4 regions of the Brevibacillus choshinensis genome follow, and region 1 is predicted to be linked to each of the others. Evidence: riboswitches for the same ligand, from Rfam matches in the RefSeq annotation. Region 1 holds a riboswitch; each other region holds the start of a gene.
What was found. Region 1 has a riboswitch for S-adenosylmethionine ahead of JNE38_RS21780 (pyridoxal phosphate-dependent aminotransferase). Riboswitches for the same ligand answer to the same signal wherever they lie in the genome.

Region 1 (3,593 bases):
AGCAAAAGAGCTTCTTCCTGGAAGGTCAGCGTACAGCTTCCTTCGTTCAGCTCGCACAGACGCTTCAATCGTTTCAAGCGTTCTGCTTTCTTTTCCGCTCTCATGCCATCATTGCGCAAATCGCACACATTCACGTGGCGAGCGTCTGCAATCATGCTGATATCGTCTACATGGACAATCAGTCGCTGTCCTTCTTCTGTTACAAAACCGATCGAGCAAAAATGCGCTCCGGACATTTCCAGACGAGTGAGAACGGCATTGGCAAACATTTCACCCGTACGCAGACGGATCGAACCTGCTTCAATAGCCCCGCCTATTTTTCGCTCGTTGGCGATTACCGTATACATATCCGTGTAACCATTAATCTGATAGCGCATGGTACCCTCCCGCTCTGCCAAAAGTTGTCGCTGAGACTAATTATCATTAACAGTATTTATCGTATAATGAAAATCATTATCTGTCAATAATGAGAATGATTTTTATTGAGAATGGACAGTGATTTTATTTTGCCCAGCTCTTCCTACCATATTCGCTACCTCTCCTGTAGGCGATGGGCAGGTGCCCGAAAACGAACAAAAAGAATGGGCCTGCTTCACAGCGGGAGCCATTGCTGCACATAAGACTTGTAAAAAGAATGCAAAAAGACCGTACCCGCTGATTTCAGCAGTACGGTCCGTCTTTTGCATTGTTGTTTATGCTTTTGTAAATATCCCCAGCCGCTCGATTCGACTCACTGCTTCAGCGAGTCGCTGCTCATCCGACAAGAGAGCCGCCCGTACGTAGCCTTCGCCCGTAGGCCCGAAGCCATTCCCCGGTGCTACCACCACGTGTGCTTTTTCCAGCAGCAGATCCGAAAACTCGATCGAGGAATATCCGCTCGGAACGGGCAGCCAAGCAAAGAACGAGCCTTGCGAAGGCTGTGCCTGCCAGCCGATGCGATGCAGATTGGTGAACAGTGCATTGCGGCGTCCTTCGTAGACGGCTACCAGATCGCGTACGCACTGCTGCGACTCCGTCATGGCTTTTGCCGCGGCCATCTGCACTGCTCCGAACAAGCTCACAAAGTAATGGTCTTGAATCAGATTGATCAGTCGGACCAGCTCGCGGTTTCCTACCATCGCACCGACGCGCCAGCCCGCCATGTTGTAGGTCTTGGACAGTGTGTAGAACTCGACGCCCACTTCCTTCGCACCCGGAACCTGCATAAAGCTCACCGGCTTTTTGCCATCGTAGCTGATGGCACCGTAGGCAAAGTCGTGGCATACGACGATCTCGTTTTTCTGTGCAAAGCGAATCGTCTCCTCGTAGAACTCAAAGGGAGCATTCACCGCTGTCGGATTGTTCGGGTAGTTGAGGAACATCAGCTTCGCTCGCTCCAGATCTTCCTTTGCAATCTGACCGTAATCAGGCAAAAACTGATTCTCTGCGCGCAGAGGCATCATGACCATTCGCCCGTCTACGACGGCAACCCCGGACCAGTAGTCAGGATAGCCTGGATCCGGCACCAATGCGACATCCCCTTTGTTCATCAAGACCTGGCAGATTTCCACTAGCCCTGTCTTGCTGCCAAACAAAATCGCTACCTCTTCTTCCGGGTCGAGGTCCACGTCAAATTCCTGCTTATACCAGTGAGCGACCGCCTGCTTCAGCTCGAGGCGTCCGCTAAACGGCGGATATTTATGATGCAGCGGGAGCGCTGCCGCTGCCTGCAATTCTTCTACGATATGGGCCGGTGTCGGCAAATCAGGATTGCCCTGGCCGAGATTGATCACATCATGACCGGCAGCGATGACTTTATTTACTTTCGCTACGAGTGTGGCAAAAAATTGCGTCGGCAGCCGATCGATCATGTCGGAATGTTGGATACGCATCTGTCTTCATTTTCCTTTCTGTCGGATGATGCATGTAAAATAAATTCGTACAGCAAAAAACCCCTCTTTCCTTACAGAAAAAGGGGTAGATCAGCTTCGTCACGTCCTTATCTGTCAGGAAATCTCCTGCTGGAATTGGCACAGCATCCAGCTCCACAAGGGAACATAGATCCGCTGCCGGGTTTCATAGGGCCAGTCCCTCCACCTCTCTGAATAAGTAAAGCACACGGAATATAATGTTTTGAATCTTCTTCATACTACTTGAGCGTTATCGGTGTGTCAAGATCCTTGCTGAATTTGCACGGTTGCCCCGTCTCTAAGTAACGTCTGTCCCCGCACGACAATGCGGTCACCTTCCTGGACACCTTCCACAAGCTCGATCGAATCGCTGGTCTGTTCTCCGGTTTTCACTTCCACTTTCTTTGCGGTCTTGTCGGTTATGCGGTAGACGTACTGTTTCCCGTTTTCCTCAAAAACTGCCTTTCGTGAGACGACGAGAGCATTCGCTGACTGCTGCAAGCCGAACTGGATGTTGACGACCATATCTGCTTTCAGGATCGCCTCCGGGTTGGCAAGGGATATCTCCACGGGATAGGCGCGCAAGTCCTGATTCATGACGGGGCTGATGGCGGTGATCGTTCCCTTCAGGTCTTTTTCCAGGGTGGTGAGCGTGATCGTCACCACGTCACCCTTTTTCACGGTTGACACATCTTGTTCGGATAGATTCGCTTTGGCGATGAGGGGATCTGTATTTACGATCGTCACGACTGCTGATTGCACGGAGGCCATCTCTCCTGCGGAGCCGTGCACCTGCGAGATCGTTCCTGAAATGGGGGCGGTGATCACGGCATAGCCCAGCTCTTCACGTGCGTTCTCCAAAGCGACACGCGCTTGCTCCACCGACGCCTCAGTTACGGCTACTCCTGTTTTCTGCTGGGCGGTCGCAAGCGTCTGCTTTGCATTGTCATAAGTGGTCTGAGCGTTGACCAACGCGGCTTTAGCCTGCTCGAGCTGCTGGGCAGCTACCGCCCCCTGCCCATACAGCTGCGAGATTCGCTCAAAATCGCGCCGGGCGTCCTGCAGCCTCTGTTCGGATGAGACGAGACCGCTCCTGGCTTGCTGCAGACTTTCCCCTGTATTGCTCGCGCTCTGCCGAAGTGAGGCTACGGACAGCTCATAGGCTGCCTGCGCTTGCTTGACGGCACGATTCAGATCGCTCTGATCCAGCGTGAATAATACAGCTCCTGCCTGCACCTTTTGACCGAGCTTCACCTGGATCTGATTGATTTTCCCACTGATTTTTGGCGTGACGGCGACTTCCTCGCTAGGCGCCAGCTTTCCAGTGACACCTGCTCTCGTCCCCACGCTCCCCCGCTTTACGGTATCGATCTGCACGGGCACCACCTTGCCCTCCTCCTGCTTGGGCGGCACCTGCGCCACTTGGCCGCTGCAGCCCCCGACTGCCAGGAGCATCGCCAGCAGCAGCCCGATCCTTGCCTTGTTTCGTAGCATTTCCTTTATCCTCCCTCTGCCGAGCAGACTGCCTTATCGACAGTCATCTCTTAAGTCACCAGCTCGTTTTCGAGCGGCTTTTTCTGCTTGCGTTTACGGTTTTTGAGCTTGCGTCCCAAATCATCGAACCAGGTGTAGACGACCGGAATGAGCACAAGCGTGATCAGCGTGGAGAAAGACAGACCGAAAATCACGACAATCGCCATCGGA
Region 2 (3,593 bases), 980 kb from region 1:
ATCATGCTCGGTGAGGTATTTCATTTCCGCCAGGAAGGCTGCGGCTCGCCTATCTCCTTCTCCATTCACGCGTATCGGGCTGTCGCCGTAATCCAACACCCGTTCGGAAAACCCCCATACATCTCCGGCCGACAGCAGGAGATTGCCGCTCTCGTGCTCTGATTCATCAAGCTCGACTCCCGTGTCTACGGCAAACCATACCGTGTCCGCATTGTGCGAGAACACGTGCTGTGATATCCGTTTGTTGTATTCTTCGTACGTGATTGGGTGATCAAAAGAAATGGCAAGCTGGCTCACTGTTCCCTCTGGCAGCTTGTTCATCGCATTCCATGCAGGGGTCCGCAGATAAGCCGTCTCCTCCTCGGTCATCTTCTCATCAGTCGGATAGCGGAAAAACAGCTTGGTCTCCCGGATTCCGTTTGCCCATTTCGGTTCGGCATGGATACTCCACAAGATGTTGGTATTTTCGAAGAACCCGATATTCTGCTGCTCTGCACCCACTTGCTCACGCAGTTCCATCTTGATCTGCCCATACAGCCCTCCGACCTGCGATCCGCTGCTACCCGCGCTGACACCAGGCTGAGTGAAATTGACCATGTCCCTGGTGACCCGGAACAGATCATCGTACATCCATGAGCCGATCCATCCATTCGCAATGGTCGCAGCAACTCCAAGCACAAAGAAAATGCCGAATGTATAGGCAGAATTGGTCAAGCGCATCTTCCACTTTCCCCGGCGGATGATCGACCGCTGTTGTTTTTCCGTAAGGGTCTCTGCCTGTTGCAACAATGCTTCCCCGTCTGATTCTCCCAACAGAAGCCGTTCGAGTCGACTCGCATATTCTTCGTCGTCCGCTATCTCATCCCTGATCTTCTGCGCCTCTCTTTCGTCCAGTTCTCCCCTCAAATAAGCCAGCAGCTTTTGTTCCCGGCTATCATCACTTTGGTTCGTCATCGACTTCTTCCCTCCACATCCTTCGCATCTTTTGCCTTCCCCGGAACAGTGAGCGCTTGACATCCGCCAGATCGATTCCGAGCACATCGGCAATCTCCGCATAGCCAAACTGCATGGCGGACAGTAAAATGACTTGTTTTTGCTTTTCTGGCAGCCGCTCCAGAGAAAGCTGCGCCGATTCCCACATCTCCTTGCGAACCATCGCGTCTGCCGGATCGACTGCCTGCGCATCTACCCGCTCCGGAATTTGCTCGGTAAGCTGCACGGGCCTTTTCACCCGCTTGCGATGCCAATCGACAAAGGCATGGTATGCCACCTTGAATAGCCAAGGCCTCACTTTTTCCCCGTGAAAATCGTCCAGTGACGAAAAGGCGCGGAAAAAGGTCTCCTGCGTCAGGTCCTCTGCCTGTCTCGCGTCCCGGGTCAGCCGGAGAAGATAGCGATAGATATCGTTCACGTGCAGGCGATACACGTCCTCCAATCCTACTTTCCCAACGGTTCCACACCCTTTCGTTACATACCACGCATTTCGCTGGAAAAAGTTTCACCTCGCCGCTCCATTTTTCTCTACACTTATGTGCAAACCAGAATTACCCAGGGTGTTTTATCCAATTTTCCTCATTAAAAAACAATTTGACTCCCGCTTCTGAACGTCATATCATGAAAATATCGCACACACATCACATTCGTGTGAACCACATAACTCTTATCGCGAGCTGGCTGAGGGACTGGCCCTATGATGCCCGGCAACCGGCGCTACTCTATCTAATCTAGAGGGCGAAACGGTGCTAATTCCAACGGATGAGAGTCGAGACGGGGAGATGTTCCCTGTCTATCGACGAACCCGAGAGATGAGAGGAGACGAAGACGCTCTTATAGTCGACAACCGCCTCCCTGATCGCCGGGGAGGCTCTTTTATTTTCCCGATCTACAAAGGAGGATTAGTCCTAGCAATGAGTGAGCACCGTATCCTCGTTACCTATTTGACGCAAGCAAAGGACCTGAACAAAAAAGCGGAATCGATCGCTGTAGGGATGACCGTCGGTTCCTGGACGGAATTGCCTGCCGCCAAGCAAGCCGAACTGAAACCCTACCTGGGCGAAGCCGTCAGCGCAACTCCATTGGAAGTTTTGGAAAATGGGGAAACGCGCGGCCTGATCACCGTGAGCTACCCGACACGCAACTTCACCAATGACATCCCGTCCCTTTTGACTGGCATTTTCGGCAAGCTTTCCATGGACGGAAAAATCAAACTGATCGACATCGAGTTTCCGGACTCGTTCCTCGGTACATTCCCGGGTCCGAAATACGGCATTGAAGGGCTGCGCGGACGTCTCGATGCGCACGACCGCCCCCTTTTGATGAGCATCTTCAAATCGTGCCTCGGCCTTCCGTTCGATGATTTGAAGACGCAATTCCGCGCTCAGGCATTAGGCGGCGTTGACCTGGTCAAAGATGACGAAATTTTCTTTGCGGATGAACGCGCTCCTTTCCTCGAGCGGATCAAAGCGTTTAAACAGATCGCGATCGAGACCGAGGAGCAGATCGGCAAGCCCGTTCTCTACGCGGCAAACTTGACCGGACCTGTAAACGAACTGAACGAAAAGGCGAAGCGTGCCGTAGAAGCAGGTGCCGATTGCCTGTTGTTCAACGTATTGGCATTTGGCTTCGATGCCCTGCACCGACTCGCGGCCGCCCCGGACGTACACGTTCCGATCATGGCTCACCCTGCTTTGGCCGGAGCGTATTATCCATCGCCCGATTACGGCATCGCGACCCCTCTCTTGCTCGGCAAACTGATGCGCATCGCCGGGGCAGACCTGGTTCTGTTCCCATCTCCGTACGGAAACGTTGCCTTGGACAAAAACGAAGCCCTGGGGCTGGCAAAGAATCTGACAGCGCCACTGGATGGGATTCGCCGTTCATTCCCGGTCCCTTCCGCAGGCATCCATCCGGGACTCGTGCCACAGCTGTTCGCTGACTTCGGATTGGATCAGATCGTCAATGCCGGCGGCGGCATCCACGGCCACCCAGGCGGTGCCACTGCAGGGGCACAGGCATTCGTCGCCGCGATCCGAGCAGTGACAGCAGGCCAAACCTTGCAAGAGGCTGCAGCTGCTTCCCCCGAGCTCTCCATCGCCCTCGAAAAGTGGGGTGGCGGACGATGAGCAAGAAGCTCGTACTGTTCTGCGATTTTGACGGAACGATTACCGAGAAGGACAACATCGTGGCCATTGTCCGCAAGTTTGCGCCCCCCGAGTGGGAAGCGTTGACCGAGCAGATTCTTTCGCAAAAAATCAGCGTGCAGGAAGGAGTAGGGAAGCTATTTCAGCTCCTTCCCTCCTCCCTGCGCGATCAGATCGTCGACTATATCACGACGGAAGCGACTATCCGGCCGGGCTTTGCCGACTTCGTGCGCTACTGCCGGGAAGAAGGCATCGAGTGGCTGGTGACTAGCGGCGGCATCGACTTTTTCGTGGATCCGATCCTGGCTCCCTTCGATCTGAAGGACGTCCCGATCTACTGCAACGGCAGCGATTTTTCAGGCGATAAGATCACCATTACGTGGCCGCATTCCTGTGACGATCATTGCTCCAACGGATGTGGAATGTGCAAAACGACCATCATTCGCCGCTACG
Region 3 (3,593 bases), 540 kb from region 1:
TTCCGTTGATTTGCTCCATTTGAAGCCGGAAAACGGCTACTTGCCTGACCTGGACGAGCTGCGCTCCCTCGTTCGGGAAAACACGAAGCTGATCTGCATCAACAATCCGAACAATCCTTCCGGTGCAATCATCGAACGCGAGCTTCTGGAGGGAATCGTGGAAATCGCACGTTCCTGCGGGGCTTACCTGCTGTGCGACGAGGTGTATCGCAATCTTTTGCAGGAGGATGACCTCATCGTCCCATCCGTCGCCGATCTGTACGAAAAAGGGATCAGCACTTCTAGCATGTCAAAAGCCCTCTCGCTGGCTGGACTTCGCCTCGGGTGGATCGCGGCCCCACAGGATGTGATCGAGGAATGCATCAAGCACCGCGACTATACGACGATCAGTGTGGGGATGCTCGATGATATTTTGGCGGTACACGCCATGAAAAACTACGATCGGATTCTTGGACGCAATCGCAAAATCATCAAGGATAACCTAGCCATTCTGGATGCGTGGGTGGCCGGGGAGCCTTCCGTCACATACGTAAAACCGCGTGCAGGTACGACCGCGATGCTGAAAGTGGATCTTCCGGTTACATCCGTAGACTTTTGCAAGGGTCTGCTAAAGGAAACCGGCGCCTTCCTGACTCCTGGCAGCTGCTTTGATTTGGAAGGCTGGGTACGGATTGGCTATGCTTGCGAAACAGAAATGCTTCGCCAAGGACTGCAGAAAGTATCCGAGTACATCCGTTCCATTCGTTAACGAAACAAGGCTGTGGAGATATATTTCTCCGCAGCCTTTTGCATTCTGTAGGACGTGCTTCACTCAACGCTTCCTAGCAAGGGGAAGCATCGGACCTGCAAGCCAAAATCCGACTGTAACAATTCCTCGTGCTCTGCACGCATGCCGCTGGTGATCAATCCGGCACGCAGAACTCCTCCTAGGTCGAACTGTACCTTGAGCTTGTGTACGTCCACTCCCGCGTGACGCAAAAAGTGCAAAACGCGATCGGGCGTCGCCGCAGGTGCGGAGCCTTCCAGGTAACAGAGGGAATGGTCCCCGTTTTGCTGGGTTACCGAACCTGTCGCCGCCTCCGTTTCCTTCCACTCCGGATGCGGAGTGAACGGCTGTGTCAGCAGGTAAGCCAGGTCCTCCACGACTGCACTCGCAGTCGGCAATTCCCCTGCTCCTCTGCCTGTAAACAGAAGATCTCCCACAATATTCCCCGACAACTGCACAGCATTGAACGCGTCCTGGATTTGGGCCAGCGGATGGTTCGTCGGCAGCATGGTCGGCTCTACCGATAAGCGAATGCCTTCCGGAGCCTGCTGGGCCTGGGCGATCAGCTTGATCCGATACCCGAGCTCACTCGCGATGCGGATCTGCCCGGAGGTTAGGTCTGCAATGCCCCTCCTCTTCACCTCGGCGAGCGGCAGCGACTCTCCGTAGACGAGCTGAGCTAAAATGTACAATTTGTACATCGCATCAAAGCCTTCCACGTCCGAGCGAGGGTCCGCTTCGGCATAACCCAGCTCCTGCGCCTGTCTGAGAACCTCCTGGTACGGCAGCTGCTCGGTCTCCATTTTCGTCAAAATGAAGTTGGTCGTGCCGTTCAGGATACCGCGCACGCCGTTGATGTCATTGGTGCGGAGGAATTGGCGCAGAACGCTGAGGATGGGAATCCCGCCCGCTACACTCGCTTCATAAGCCAAATGGACCTGATGACGATTGGCCAGATCCACGAGCTCGGTTCCTCTTTTCGCTAGCAGCTCCTTGTTGGCTGTGACCACATGACATCCCTTTTCAATCAAAGCGCGGACATAATCATACGTCGGCTCGACTCCACCCATGACCTCCACCACAATGTCCACATCACTCTTGAGCACTTCTTCAAAGTCAGTGGTCAGCACAGATCTGTCAAGCTCCACGGCTCTTTCCTTTTCCGAATCGCGCACCAGCGCTTTGACGATCTCGATCCGTTTTCCCAAGCGTGAGGAAAGCTTCTCCTGTTGGGAGCGGATGGTTTTGATCACACCGCCACCTACCGTTCCCAATCCCAACAGCCCTACCTTAACAACTCCAGCACTCATCTCATTCACCCCATCAGCAGTCTGTCAAACAAAACAAACAAAAAACCTTCTTCGATAAGAAGAAGGTTGGTTGGCATCGCTGCATTCCCTCTCCTTATCTCCCAGGACGCAAGCATCCTGCAGGAATTGGCACCTTGTCACCTACTACGTGACGGTTGCCGGGCTTCATCGGGCCAGTCCCTCCACCTCTCTGGATAAGAAAGTATGTAGTTTTGAAGAAATCAAAAAAACCTTCTTCGATAAGAAGAAGGTTCTCATTCACGTATACGAGTGACCCGCTTCTTATCTTTCGAGACGTACAGTCTCGCAGGAATTGGCACCTTGTCACAAACTTCATGACGGTTGCCGGGCTTCATAGGGCCAGACCCTCCACCTCTCTGGATAAGAACTAGTATGCTGTTGAAGTTTATTCTAAGAAATTCCATCCGATCCGTCAACACAAAATTCACGCTATTTCGGAACGAATGCACCCAAGCCGCCCTGAATGATTGAAGCGAAACTGGCGGAGCTATTTCTAGAGATGATATCTTTCCGAAAGAAGCTTGCGGTGATGGAGCTCATGGCCCGCGATGATGTAGGCCAATGCCCTCGCCGAGAGTTCGCTGTTATTGGCAAGCCCCCTGCGCGTCCAGGCTTCCTCGGGCACCCCATTTATGAGGGCAAGCGTGGATCCGCGCACCGCCCGGAACTCCTCCAGCAGCGCTGACATCGGACGCGAGTCAAAGGAGCCCTGAAGCACATAAGCCTCATCTTCATATCCGGCCAAAGGAGTCTCGTCTCCTCTGGCAATCCTCAGCAAACGATAGCTCATGATTCTCTCCGTGTCGATGAGATGTCCGAGCACTTCTTTTACCGACCATTTTCCAGGAGCGTAACGGAAAATCTCCTGCTCATTTGTAAGACCAGAGAGCATCATTGCGGTTTCCTCCAGCTGACGGGATAACCATTCTGGCAAACTCCCATCTGGAACCAGAGCAATGTATTTCCCATAGTAAGCGGCGTATTCGTCACTTGTCGGCCGATTCATCATCTTATCTTCCTCCTTTTGATTGGTTGCGATCAACCCGTACTGGCAGCCGGCGCCTCCTCTTCAAAGTCATACAGCGGGAGTGATATGGTAAAACGAGTCCCCGCTCTCGGCTCGCTTTGAACAGCTACAGAGCCCCCGATAGCGCGAATCACCTGAAAAGAGTAGGTCAATCCGAGGCCAGTGCCGCTTGATTTCGTAGAATAATAAATAGACCCGAGTCGACTGATCTGGTCAGCACTCATTCCCACTCCGTTGTCCTTGATGATCAAAAGTACGCTTCGGTCAGCCAGATTCAGACTGATTGACACCTTGGCATGCGGAATTTCCACGCAAGCTTCGATCGCATTTTTTATAAAATTCATGAGTACCTGTTTGACCTCATCCCCATTTGCGATGATCCATACAGGGACCACCGGCTTATGCTCCAGCTCGATCTCAACATTGCTCATGATGGCATAAGACGACATGACGTCCATGATCACCTGCA
Region 4 (3,593 bases), 1.7 Mb from region 1:
CATTATCGGGTAACCCCCTCTCGTGCCACGATATCTACGTTGTATACAGATTGGCGAAGGAACTCGATGCCTTCATTTACGTCCTTTTCCTCGCCGGAAATATGCAGGAGCAAAATCCCGAGCGCCGTTCCCTTGATCGAGGTGATGGAGCCGTACAATAGATTGGTGCTCACCGGAAAGCGAGCAGACAAGGTGCCGAGAACAGGATCGAGTGCGGCGTCTCCACGGAATGCGACCCGGAGAATTTTCGCTGCAGGGCCTGTCTGCTTGATTTTCGACAAGATTTCATGTGGCACATCGTCATCAAAAATGGTTTTGATGAAGTTGCGAGTAGTCTGCTGCTGAGGATTGCTGAAAATATCGAGCACAGAGCCCTGTTCGATGACCACACCGTTTTCCATGATGGCTACGTTGTCGCAGATTTTTTTAATGACCTGCATTTCGTGTGTAATCAGCACGATGGTCAAATTGAATTTCCGGTTGATGTCGAGAAGCAGCTCCAGGATGGAGTCGGTAGTCTGCGGATCGAGTGCAGAGGTGGCTTCATCGCATAAAAGGATCTCCGGATCTGTAGCCAGGGCACGGGCGATGCCGACGCGCTGCTTTTGTCCGCCCGATAGCTGAGAAGGATAGGAGTTTGCTTTATCTTCGAGGCCCACCAACCGCAAGAGATCTTCTACCTTCTGCTTGATTACATCTTTGGGTACCCGGTTCATTCGCAAAATCTCGGCTACGTTGTCAAAGACGTTATAGGAGGACAAAAGGTTGAAATGCTGAAAGATAATCCCGATTTTTTTGCGGGCTTGGCGCAATTCCTTTTCTTTCAGCGAAAGCATATCCTGACCGTTGACTACGACGGAGCCGCTGGACGGTTTTTCGAGCAGGTTGATCGTGCGAAGCAGGGTGCTTTTCCCTGCTCCGCTGAATCCGATCACGCCGAAGATTTGTCCTTTTTCCACGTTCAGTGATACGCCCTTCAAGGCTTGAACCTGTTTGTTTCCCACCGTATACGACTTATGGATGTCGGTTAGCTGTATCATCTCTCCAGTCTCCTTGTTGTTCGATAGTTAGTGTAGCTTACCAGGATGGGAGCACAGCTCCTTCAAAGTGTTCGTCGATGAATTTTTTCACTTCTTCAGAACGATAAATCTCAACCAGTTTTTTCAGTGCAGGGTTGTCTTTGTTTGCTTCGTTTGCAGCCAAGACGTTTACGTATGGAGAATCGGATGTTTCAGAGAAGATGGAATCCTTTTTCGGATTGTAGCCTGCTTCCATCGCAAAGTTGGTGTTGATGCTCGCTAATTCTACGTTGTTCAGGGAGCGTGCCAGGAAAGCAGCTTCCAGTTCTTTAAATTCCAATTTTTTCGGGTTTTCGATGATATCCAATGGAGTGGCCTTATTGCCTACGCCATCCTTCAGTTTGATCAGACCGGCTGCTTGGTACAGCAACAGTGCACGAGCACGGTTTGTTGGGTCGTTTTGGATACCCACTACGCCGCCTTCAGCGACTTCTTCCACTTTCTTGTGCTTGGTGGAGTAAAGACCCATTGGGAAAGTTACTGTTTTGCCAATTTCGACAATCTTGGTTTTGTGGTCTTCGTTGAATTTGTCCAGAAACGGAATGGTTTGGAAGCTGTTTGCATCCAGGTTTCCTTTATCGAGAGCTTGGTTTGGCTGCACGTAGTCATTGAATACAACGACTTCTACTTCCAAACCTTTTGTTTTCGCCACTTCTTTTACTTTGTTCAGGATTTCTTCGTGAGGTCCAGCGGTTACGCCGACTTTGATTTTCGTTTGCTCGGCAGCGGTCCCTCCTGCAGCCGGAGCAGCCTCCTGTTTACCTCCGCAAGCAGTCAGCAAGGATGCTGCGAGCAATAGTGAGCTAAGCAAAATTCCTGTCTTTTTCATGATGTGTTTCTCCCCTTTTGTCTAATGAGTGTTTATGTTTTGAAAAATAAAAACCGTTGGAATTAAGAAAAACCTCTTCCCGGAAGAAGAGGTCGTCGTTAACTGTCGCAGCTGGTCAGTCACTCATTCCTCTCTTATCTTCCGGAATTTCTTCCGCTGGATTTGGCACCATACCGTGTTCGGGTAGGTTGCCGAGGCATCATGGGGCCAGTCCCTCCGCCTCTCTTTATAAGAGATTGAGATATGCAGTTAAATAAGTGGTAATTCTTATTTGGATAGTTGGATTATAGCTCGCATTTTTAAACGTGTCAAATGTTATTCGACAACTTTTTTATATTCTGAATGTTGGTAAATTGATCAAAATACGAATGATTGCTTGATAGAAGCGTTTATCATATGTATAATGAGAAAAAATCAATAAGCCTGATACTTACTCTCGCAGGTGATGTCATGACTATACAGGACACAAACGAAAGCAGAAAAAAGCTATCTGCGATCTACAACGAGATAGCTAAGGAGTTGTTCGGCTTTGGGACAACTTTACTGAGAGTAACTATCGAAAATAATATGATTACCTTCTATGCCAAGCATCGGCGCTCACCGCGTTCGGCTGCATTGGAAGGCGAGGCTCCTGCTCTGAAGCTCGAGGTGGACTTCCGAATGTCGCTTCTATATAAGAAGAAGCTTCGCGAACGTTTGGAGGAAGACATGAATCTCGACATGGAAGCTGTACTGAGAGATTATGACGCTGCCACACAGCTGGCGATCACAAACGTCATTTTGGCTGAATCACAATCGAATACCTGACGGAGTCGTTCGGATTTTCCCTTTGGATCTATCTGAGGGGAAGACCGGCGGCAACGGCAAAACGGGTGTCGCTATTCTTTGTTTACGAAGAAAAGTGCTCTTGTTTAGAATGAATGTTCTAATCAAGGGTACTTTTCTTTTCTTTTTTTACCATTTTCTTCTAGATAAAGGTGTGATGGCGAATAGACCAATGATGCCGAGGGAAACAATCAATTGGATTAGAATACGTGCTCCATTATCTGAAAGAGAAACCAAAAACGGAGGAATACAAGATGAAAAAGTGGTTAACAGGAGTTCTTTCCTTTTCGATGATTTCAATGGCGCTCGCAGGGTGCGGCAGCAGCGAGCAGCCGAAAGAAAATGCAGCTGGCGGAGCAGCGAGCGGCGAGCCGAAAAAGCTGGTGATCTCCACCTGGGGTTTTTCCGAGGATTTCTTCCGCAAAGAAGTGTATGAGCCGTTTGAAAAAGAACATAACGTCAAAATTGTTCTGGAAATCGGGAACAATGCAGAGCGTTTGAATAAAATTCGCCAAGGCAGCTCCGATGTGGATCTGATTTATCTTTCCGACTACTATGCGCAGCAAGGAATCGAGAGCGGTGCCTTTGAAAAAATCGATCGCAGCCGCATTCCAAACCTGAAAGAGATCTACGACATCGCAAAAGCGCCGCTGGGTGAAGAGTACGGACCAGCCTACACCATCGGACAATTCGGGATCGCTTATAATCCGAACGTGATCAAAACGGAAATCAAGAGCTGGAAGGATCTGTGGAGCCCTGAAGTGGCAGGCAAGCTGACACTTCCAAACATTACGTCGACGACTGGCCCTATGATTCTGGATGCGGCTTCCCAAGTGGCAGGCAGCAAAGAATTCAATGAA

Region 2: it holds a riboswitch for S-adenosylmethionine, as region 1 does, so the genes downstream of both, JNE38_RS26585 (2,3-diketo-5-methylthiopentyl-1-phosphate enolase) here and JNE38_RS21780 (pyridoxal phosphate-dependent aminotransferase) in region 1, are expected to answer to the same signal.
Region 3: it holds a riboswitch for S-adenosylmethionine, as region 1 does, so the genes downstream of both, JNE38_RS19045 (homoserine dehydrogenase) here and JNE38_RS21780 (pyridoxal phosphate-dependent aminotransferase) in region 1, are expected to answer to the same signal.
Region 4: it holds a riboswitch for S-adenosylmethionine, as region 1 does, so the genes downstream of both, JNE38_RS29840 (MetQ/NlpA family ABC transporter substrate-binding protein) here and JNE38_RS21780 (pyridoxal phosphate-dependent aminotransferase) in region 1, are expected to answer to the same signal.

What each region holds. Positions count from the first base shown of each region.
Region 1 covers NZ_CP069127.1:4,316,964-4,320,556, forward strand. The annotation lists gene JNE38_RS21775 (hypothetical protein) at 1-377, opposite strand, end outside; gene JNE38_RS21780 (pyridoxal phosphate-dependent aminotransferase) at 693-1,871, opposite strand; SAM riboswitch class I at 1,976-2,091, opposite strand; gene JNE38_RS21785 (efflux RND transporter periplasmic adaptor subunit) at 2,151-3,383, opposite strand; gene JNE38_RS21790 (efflux RND transporter permease subunit) at 3,434-3,593, opposite strand, start outside.
Region 2 covers NZ_CP069127.1:5,294,952-5,298,544, forward strand. The annotation lists gene JNE38_RS26575 (anti-sigma factor) at 1-954, opposite strand, end outside; gene JNE38_RS26580 (sigma-70 family RNA polymerase sigma factor) at 938-1,426, opposite strand; SAM riboswitch class I at 1,658-1,812, shown strand; gene JNE38_RS26585 (2,3-diketo-5-methylthiopentyl-1-phosphate enolase) at 1,908-3,122, shown strand; gene JNE38_RS26590 (2-hydroxy-3-keto-5-methylthiopentenyl-1-phosphate phosphatase) at 3,119-3,593, shown strand, end outside.
Region 3 covers NZ_CP069127.1:3,774,683-3,778,275, forward strand. The annotation lists gene JNE38_RS19040 (aminotransferase) at 1-748, shown strand, start outside; gene JNE38_RS19045 (homoserine dehydrogenase) at 808-2,076, opposite strand; SAM riboswitch class I at 2,168-2,277, opposite strand; SAM riboswitch class I at 2,356-2,464, opposite strand; gene JNE38_RS19050 (DinB family protein) at 2,591-3,106, opposite strand; gene JNE38_RS19055 (sensor histidine kinase) at 3,136-3,593, opposite strand, start outside.
Region 4 covers NZ_CP069127.1:6,019,428-6,023,020, reverse strand. The annotation lists gene JNE38_RS29850 (methionine ABC transporter permease) at 1-3, opposite strand, end outside; gene JNE38_RS29845 (methionine ABC transporter ATP-binding protein) at 3-1,040, opposite strand; gene JNE38_RS29840 (MetQ/NlpA family ABC transporter substrate-binding protein) at 1,078-1,908, opposite strand; SAM riboswitch class I at 2,040-2,143, opposite strand; gene JNE38_RS29835 (DUF2294 domain-containing protein) at 2,359-2,715, shown strand; gene JNE38_RS29830 (ABC transporter substrate-binding protein) at 2,988-3,593, shown strand, end outside.